Parafrankia irregularis: one gene and its partner. The protein of the gene in region 1 interacts with the protein of each later gene in a pairwise test. Links are inferred from orthologs where the notes say so. Each region holds a gene or a part of one and is shown on either strand. Other genes may lie near its edges.

Region 1 (3,711 bases):
GGTGCCGTGGCGCGACGGATCCGGTTCCGCGGAGCGGGCTCCGCGGTGGTCGCGGACCGCGGGCTCGCGCGTGACTGCCGCGCGTGGCCGTTGGCCTTGATGTCACTCCCGAGACAATAGTGTCGCCGGTGACGATCAGGGACTGATTGTCGGTGACTGCTTGTCACAAGGAGCGCTGGGCTGGTGGCATCGTTGGAGTACAGATGCTAGCCGGTGCGCGGCTGGAGCACGGTGAACGCGGAGGGTAGCGACCATGTTTGGTTACGCTGCGTGCCATTGGGTGCCGCGAGTGTCGTCACTCAGTGTCGCGGGTGGCCCGGTTCGCCACCCGCGGTCCACGGACCCCCGGGGGTAGGGGGCCCGTGGACCCGGCAGGTGCACGGGCAGGTGCCGTCCGGTTGCGCAGGTGGCCATACCGGAGACCCACCCGCGGGCGGTGCCTGCGGCTCCGATGGGCGGCCAGGTCGGCCGCCCGGGAGGTTGTCAGCCGGAGACGGCCGGCTCGGAAACCTCCACGGCGGAGCTGAGAGTGACCTCGCCCACGCCATCCTTGCGTAGCCCATACCGGCGAATGGCGTCGTCGACGACGGCCTGCTCGACCTCGCCGGAGCGGGCCAGTGCCTCCAGCGTCGCGACGACCACCGACTCGGCGTCCACGTTGAAGTGGCGGCGCAGGGCGGCCCGGGTGTCGGAGCGGCCGAAGCCGTCCGTGCCCAGCGAGGTGTACGCCTGCGGCACCCACCGCGAGATCTGGTCCGGAACGGCGCGCATCCAGTCGGAGACCGCGACGGCCGGGCCAGGCGCGCCGGCGAGGATCTGGCTGACGTAGGGCACCGCGGCAGCCTCCTCCGGGTGGAGCAGGTTGTGCCGCTCGCAGACGAGGGCCTCGCGACGCAGTTCGTTCCACGACGTGACGGACCACACGTCGGCGGCGACGCCGTAGTCGGCGGCCAGCATCTCCTGGGCGGACAGCGCCCAGCGCATACCGGTGCCACTGGCGAGGATCTGCGCCCGCGGAGTGGACGAGTCGCCCGCCGCGCCCGCGGCCGCGCCGTCGCCACCGGTGAGCTCGTCGGCGGTGCGGAAGCGGTACATGCCCGCGAGGATCTGCGCCGGGTCGAGCCCGGCCGGCTCCGCCGGCTGCGGGACAGGCTCGTTGTAGACGGTCAGGTAGTAGAAGACGTTCTCGTCCCGCTCGCCGTACATCCGGTCGAGTGCGTCCCGGACGATGTGCGAGACCTCGAACGCGAACGCCGGGTCGTACGACACGCACGCCGGGTTGGTGGACGCCAGCAGCAGCGAGTGCCCGTCCTGGTGCTGCAGGCCCTCACCGTTGAGCGTGGTGCGCCCGGCGGTGGCACCGAGCAGGAAGCCACGGCCGAGCTGGTCGCCCAGCGCCCACATCTGGTCGCCGGTCCGCTGGAATCCGAACATCGAGTAGAAGACGTAGACGGGGATCATGTACTGGCCGTGGGTGGAGTACGCCGTGGCCGCCGCGATCACCGAGCCCATCGAGCCGGCCTCACTGATGCCCTCGTGCAGCATCTGACCGGCCTCGGACTCCCGGTACGACAGCAGCAGCTCACGGTCGACGGCCTCATAGCGCTGCCCGTGCGGCGAGTAGATCTTCGCCGTGGGGAACATCGCGTCCATCCCGAACGTGCGGGCCTCGTCCGGGATGACGGGCACGAACCGGGCGCCCATCTCCTTGGTCTTCATCAGGTCCTTGAGGAGGCGGACGAAGGCCATCGTCGTCGCCACCGGCTGCTTGCCCGAACCGCGCCGCAGCTCGTCGAAGATCGACGCCGGCGGCTGGGTGAGCGGGCGGGCCCGGACGACCCGACGGGGGATGGAACCGCCGAGCGCCGCCCGGCGCTCCCGCATGTACTGGATCTCCTCGGAGTCCGCGCTGGGGCGGTAGTAGGGCGGCAGGTGGCCGTCGAGCGCCGCGTCGGGGATGTCCAGGTAGAGCCGGTCGCGCAGCTCCTTCAGCTCCGACTTGGTGAGCTTCTTCATCTGGTGCGTGGCGTTGCGGCCCTCGAAGTCCTTGCCCAGCGTCCAGCCCTTGATCGTGTGGGCGAGGATCACGGTGGGCTGGCCGGTGTGCTCGGTGGCCGCCTTGTAGGCCGCGTAGAGCTTGCGGTAGTCGTGGCCGCCGCGGGAGAGCTTGCGCAGGTCGTCGTCGGTGAGGCCGGCGACCATGCGGCGCAGCCGGGCGTCCGCGCCGAAGAAGTTCTCCCGGATGTAGTCGCCGGCCGACGTCGAGTACGTCTGGAACTGGCCGTCGGGCGTGGTGTTCATCCGGTGCACGAGGACGCCGTCGGTGTCCTGGGCGAGCAGCGGGTCCCAGTCACGGCCCCAGACGACCTTGATGACGTTCCAGCCGGCGCCGCGGAACGTCGACTCCAGCTCCTGCATGATCTTGCCGTTGCCGCGGACGGGACCGTCGAGGCGCTGCAGGTTGCAGTTGACGACGAAGATGAGGTTGTCGAGCTCCTCGCGGGCGGCGACACCGAGTGCGCCGATCGACTCCGGCTCGTCCATCTCACCGTCACCGAGGAACGCCCACACCTTGCTGCGGGACGTGTCCTTGATCTGCCGGTTGAGCAGGTAGCGGTTGAATCGAGCCTGGTAGATGGCATCGATCGGGCCGAGGCCCATGGAGACGGTGGGGAATTCCCAGAAATCCGGCATCAGACGCGGGTGAGGGTAGGACGACAGCCCGCCCGGCTCGCCCTCCCGCCGGAAGGCGTCCAGCTGTGCCTCGGTGAGGCGCCCTTCCAGGAAGGCGCGTGCGTAGATACCGGGCGAGGCGTGGCCCTGGATGAAGATCTGGTCGCCGGAGTCGCTGCCGGGCGAGGAGGTCAGGTGGTCCTTGCCGCGGAAGAAGTGGTTGAAACCGACCTCGTAAAGGCTGGCACTCGACGCATAGGTCGCGATATGCCCGCCGACGTTGTATTCGGGACGGTTGGCGCGGCTCACCATGATGGCGGCGTTCCAGCGGATGTAGGCGCGGATGCGTCGTTCCACGTGCTCGTCACCCGGGAACCAGGGTTCCTGCTCGGGTGGGATCGTGTTGATGAAGTCCGTACTCGTCAGAGCCGGTACGCCTACAGCCTTCTCACGTGCTCGCTCGAGGAGTTTGAGCATGAGGAACCGCGCGCGGCCCCGCCCCGACTCCTCGATGACAGCATCCAGGGACTCAAGCCATTCGCTGGTTTCGGACGGATCGATGTCCGGCAACTGGCTCGGGAGCCCGTCGGTGATCACCGAGAACTTCCGTGTTGTGTCCTGCGCCACGCCTAACTCCTGCTCTCCGTAGCTCCTGGCCGATGCCTCCTCACTATCGTGCTCCGTCTCGACACTGCCGTCACGCACGCCCTGCCTACTGATTGGTAACAAAACTGGATCGACAGGGCCCGATATCACCGGATGCATCGTGGTGATATGACCATCAGTCAGCATCCAGCAACCGGTTGTCGTGATTGCTGTGCCAGGTTCGGCGCAGATCGCGGATCGTGCAAGACGTCATGCTTCGTCCGGCTGCGCACCGTGTGCGCGCGGGCTGGCCATGGGGCCGACCGCGCCCGGGGCCCGCGCGAGCACCCGCACAGCCGTGTGACAAACCCAACCGGTCCATAACGGGCCGGCTGGCAGCGCCCGGTGACAGGCGGCACAACGACCCGGACGATGGCCCGCGCCGACGGTACG
Region 2 (3,307 bases), on another replicon or contig:
CCGACCGCGAATCCCTGGCGATATCCGGAGATCGCGAACATCACGGTCAGCGCGATCAGAACGAGGTCGAGAAGGTTCACCAGGGGCCCGCGTCGAGGTTCAGAAGATCACCATCGTGTTCGGAGGATCGCAGTTCAGAGGATCACAAGAGTGGCGGTCATTCCCTTATGCAGGGTACAGACCACCGGATATCGACCGGGCTTGGACGCGGTGAAGGTGACCGACTGGGACTGGCCGGCCGCGACGATCCTGGTGGTCGCGCCGGGGAGCGTGTCGATGACGAAGTTGTGCGGAGCCGAACCCTTCGGCACGGAGAAGTTGACCCGGATCGTTCCCGGGTGGGCGATGAGCTCACCGGCGGAGAAGGTCTGGTTCACCTGACCGACGACATCGAAGACCTGGACGCCGTCGCTGACCGTGGCCGTCAGGGTCGCGGTGGCGGACGGCCCGCCGTGCGCCATGTCGTCGCCTCCACCGCCGCCGCAGCCGGTCAGGGCGGTGAACAGCGTCACGGCCGCAACCAGTGCGACCAGCCCGTTCCGGGCGGATCTTGAGGTCATCCTCCGACCGTACCGCCCGCTTCGTCAGGGGAGATGCGGGGCTCTACCACCGCTCGGGGGAGTGCCATCGCCTTCGAGATCGCCGCGGTGATCTCCGGTACGTCGACGGGGGTGGCGGTGTCCCAGGGGCGTTCCCACCCACCGGCCCGCAGCAGTGCGTCGAGAATGCCGGCGGTGAATCCCCAGACCGTCATGCCGCGGACCCGGAACGCCGGACTGCCGAAACCGGCCGGATGGCGCAGCAGGATCCGGTTACCCGGGTCGGCGAGCTCGGCCACGGGGACGCGGGCGACGGACGAGGTTTCCGCCGGGTCCACGGCCACCACCGCGCTCGGGGTGTGCCACCAGGCCAGCACGGGCGTCACATGGAAATGGCTCGCGGCCAGGTAGAGCGGGCTGACGGTGGCGAGGATCTCGACACCGGACGGGTCGAGCCCGACCTCCTCCTCCGCCTCGCGCAGCGCCGTCGCGGCGCGCGACACATCCGTCTCGTCGGCGCTGCCTCCGGGGAAGGCGGGCTGCCCGGCGTGGTTGCGCAGGTCGGCGGCCCGCTTCAGCAGCAGGACGTCCGGCCCGTCCGGGCCCTCTCCGAACAGGATCAGGACGGCGGCCTGCCGCCCGCCCGGCCGGTTTGCACCAGGCTGGCGCACCTGCACCGGGATGCCCGCGCCGACCGCGCCGACCAGCCCCGCCAGCCACCCGGGGACCGGCGTGCCACCGGCGGCGGACACGTTCGCCGGCGCGCGTCGCGGCGCGGGGCCCGGCGTGAGGCCGGTCTGATCCGGGGTGCTCACCGGGCGGCCTCCGCGTCGCCGCGCACCAGCCGCGCGGCCTGCAGGGGCTCGGTCGGGCCGGTGCCGAAGGACGGGCACATCCGGGCGATCGCGCAGGCCCCGCACGCGGGCCGCCGGGCATGGCAGATCCGCCTGCCGTGAAAGATCATCCGATCCGAGGCGATCGTCCAGTCCCGCCGCTCGATCAGTGCCGCGAGGTCGGTCTCGACCCGGACCGGGTCCGTCTCGGAGGTGAGCGCGAAACGCCGGGACAGCCGGCCGACGTGGGTGTCGACCGTGATCCCGGGGACGCCGAAAGCGTGCCCGAGGACGACGTTCGCGGTCTTGCGGCCCACGCCTGGCAGCGTCACCAGATCCGCCAGCCGGCCCGGCACCTCGCCGGCGAACCGCTCGGTGAGAGCGGCGCCGATGCCGATCAGCGAGTTGGCCTTCGCCCGGAAGAAGCCGGTGGGGCGCAGCAGGCCCTCCAACTCGTCGCGGTCCGCCGCGGCGTAGGCGGCGGCGCTGCGGTAACGGGCGAAGACGGCGGGAGTGACCTCGTTGACCTTCTTGTCCGTGCACTGGGCCGACAGAACCGTCGCCACCAGCAGCTCCAGCGGATTGCCGAAGTGCAGCGCGATGCGTGCGTCCGGGTGGAGCTCACCGAGGGCGCGCACGATGCGTCGCGCTCGTCGGGTGCGGGCCAGGGCCGTCTCTGCAGTCGCGTCGACGGTGATACCCATACCTCGCAGAGTATCTGCCGGGCCGCCCGCGCCGGTCGGTGTCTGATCGTGGCCCGTGCGGGCGCGTCGACCCCCCGCACGCGTGGCGGGCGGCGTCATCGGGGACCATGGGATGGCCATGATTGCATTTGCCGCGGTTACGGTCCCCCTGTTGCTGCTCGGGCTGCTGCTCGCGATGGAGCGGGTCGAGCGTCCCCTCAACGCCGCCGACGTCGGCAAGGGCATCGAGGGCTTCTTCGACAGCGCCCGCCCGGACGAGGTCGAGACCTTCGTCCAGCAGGGCATGCCCGCGGCTCTGGAGCGTTACCGGCGCCGGCTGCGCCGCACTCCGCCTGGCAAGCACCGGGCCGCCTGAACCCGCCACCCCGGCGAACCTGCCACTCTGCTGAACCCTCGGCCTGCCCGGCCCCTCGGTCCGTCCGAGCCCTCGGTCCGCCCGAGCCCTCGGTCCGTCCGAACCCACCGTTGGTGGGGCTGGTGTCGGTTGCCGGCGGAGTCAAGGGGGTTCAGGCCGCTCTCGGCCCTGTCGATCATGGATGTCCAGCAGTTGTTCCGGACTGTGCCGATGTGACCTGTGCCGCGTCTGGCCCGATCGCGCCGCTTGGGGCGGGTGCGGGCCCCGAAATCGACCGTGCTAGGCGGATTGTGACTCTCGCCACTTTGGTGGTGCGTCCACGGTCACTTTGCGTATCAGAAACGGAGTATTCGGGTACATCTGCGTGACCTGACCAGGCCGATGGGGGTCCCTGGCCGTGCCCAACGCCCCGCACCCTGGCATGCTCAGCTCGTGGACGATCTGCTAGCCCGCGTTCCGCTGTTCGCCGGGTTGTCCGAGCCCGACCGCCAGGCGCTTTCCGATCACCTGGACCGGCAGGACGTGACCCGTGGCGATGTGCTGTTTCGCGAAGGGGATGTCGGTGACCGCGTTTTCGTGGTTCTTTCCGGCAAGGTCAAGATAGGACGCCAGTCCGCCGACGGGCGGGAGAACCTGCTGTACGTGATGGGGCCGGGAGACCTCTTCGGTGAGCTCTCCCTGTTCGATCCCGGACCGCGCACCGCTACAGCGACCGCCGTGACCGACGCGTCGCTCGTCGCGCTGGATCACACCGCGCTGCGGCCGTGGCTGCGCTCCCGGCCCGAAGCCGGGGCGCTGCTGCTGCGTGTGCTGGCCCGTCGCCTGCGGCGGACCAACGACACGATGGCGGACATGGTCTTCACCGATGTGCCAGGT

The links.
Region 2: the proteins of aceE (region 1) and nth interact in binary tests that used the Escherichia coli proteins (3 or more experiments, as listed by UniProt). The link is inferred for Parafrankia irregularis from one-to-one orthologs.

Annotation. Positions count from the first base shown.
Region 1 is NZ_FAOZ01000039.1:20,885-24,595, reverse strand. The notes cover bases 284-3,681. They hold aceE (pyruvate dehydrogenase (acetyl-transferring), homodimeric type), read right to left. Parts: upstream 3,301-3,681; coding sequence 484-3,300; downstream 284-483. UniProt on the Escherichia coli protein: Component of the pyruvate dehydrogenase (PDH) complex, that catalyzes the overall conversion of pyruvate to acetyl-CoA and CO(2).
Region 2 is NZ_FAOZ01000019.1:63,541-66,847, forward strand. What follows is about bases 214-3,207. They hold nth (endonuclease III), read right to left. Parts: upstream 2,077-3,207; coding sequence 1,351-2,076; downstream 214-1,350. Other genes in these bases: AWX74_RS24555 (cupredoxin domain-containing protein), read right to left, coding at 214-560; AWX74_RS24560 (NUDIX hydrolase), read right to left, coding at 557-1,354; AWX74_RS24570 (hypothetical protein), read left to right, coding at 2,195-2,431; AWX74_RS24575 (Crp/Fnr family transcriptional regulator), read left to right, coding at 2,864-3,207. Also shown: AWX74_RS24550 (MarP family serine protease), read right to left, coding at 1-80; more of AWX74_RS24555, read right to left, coding at 135-213; more of AWX74_RS24575, read left to right, coding at 3,208-3,307. UniProt on the Escherichia coli protein: DNA repair enzyme that has both DNA N-glycosylase activity and AP-lyase activity. The DNA N-glycosylase activity releases various damaged pyrimidines from DNA by cleaving the N-glycosidic bond, leaving an AP (apurinic/apyrimidinic) site.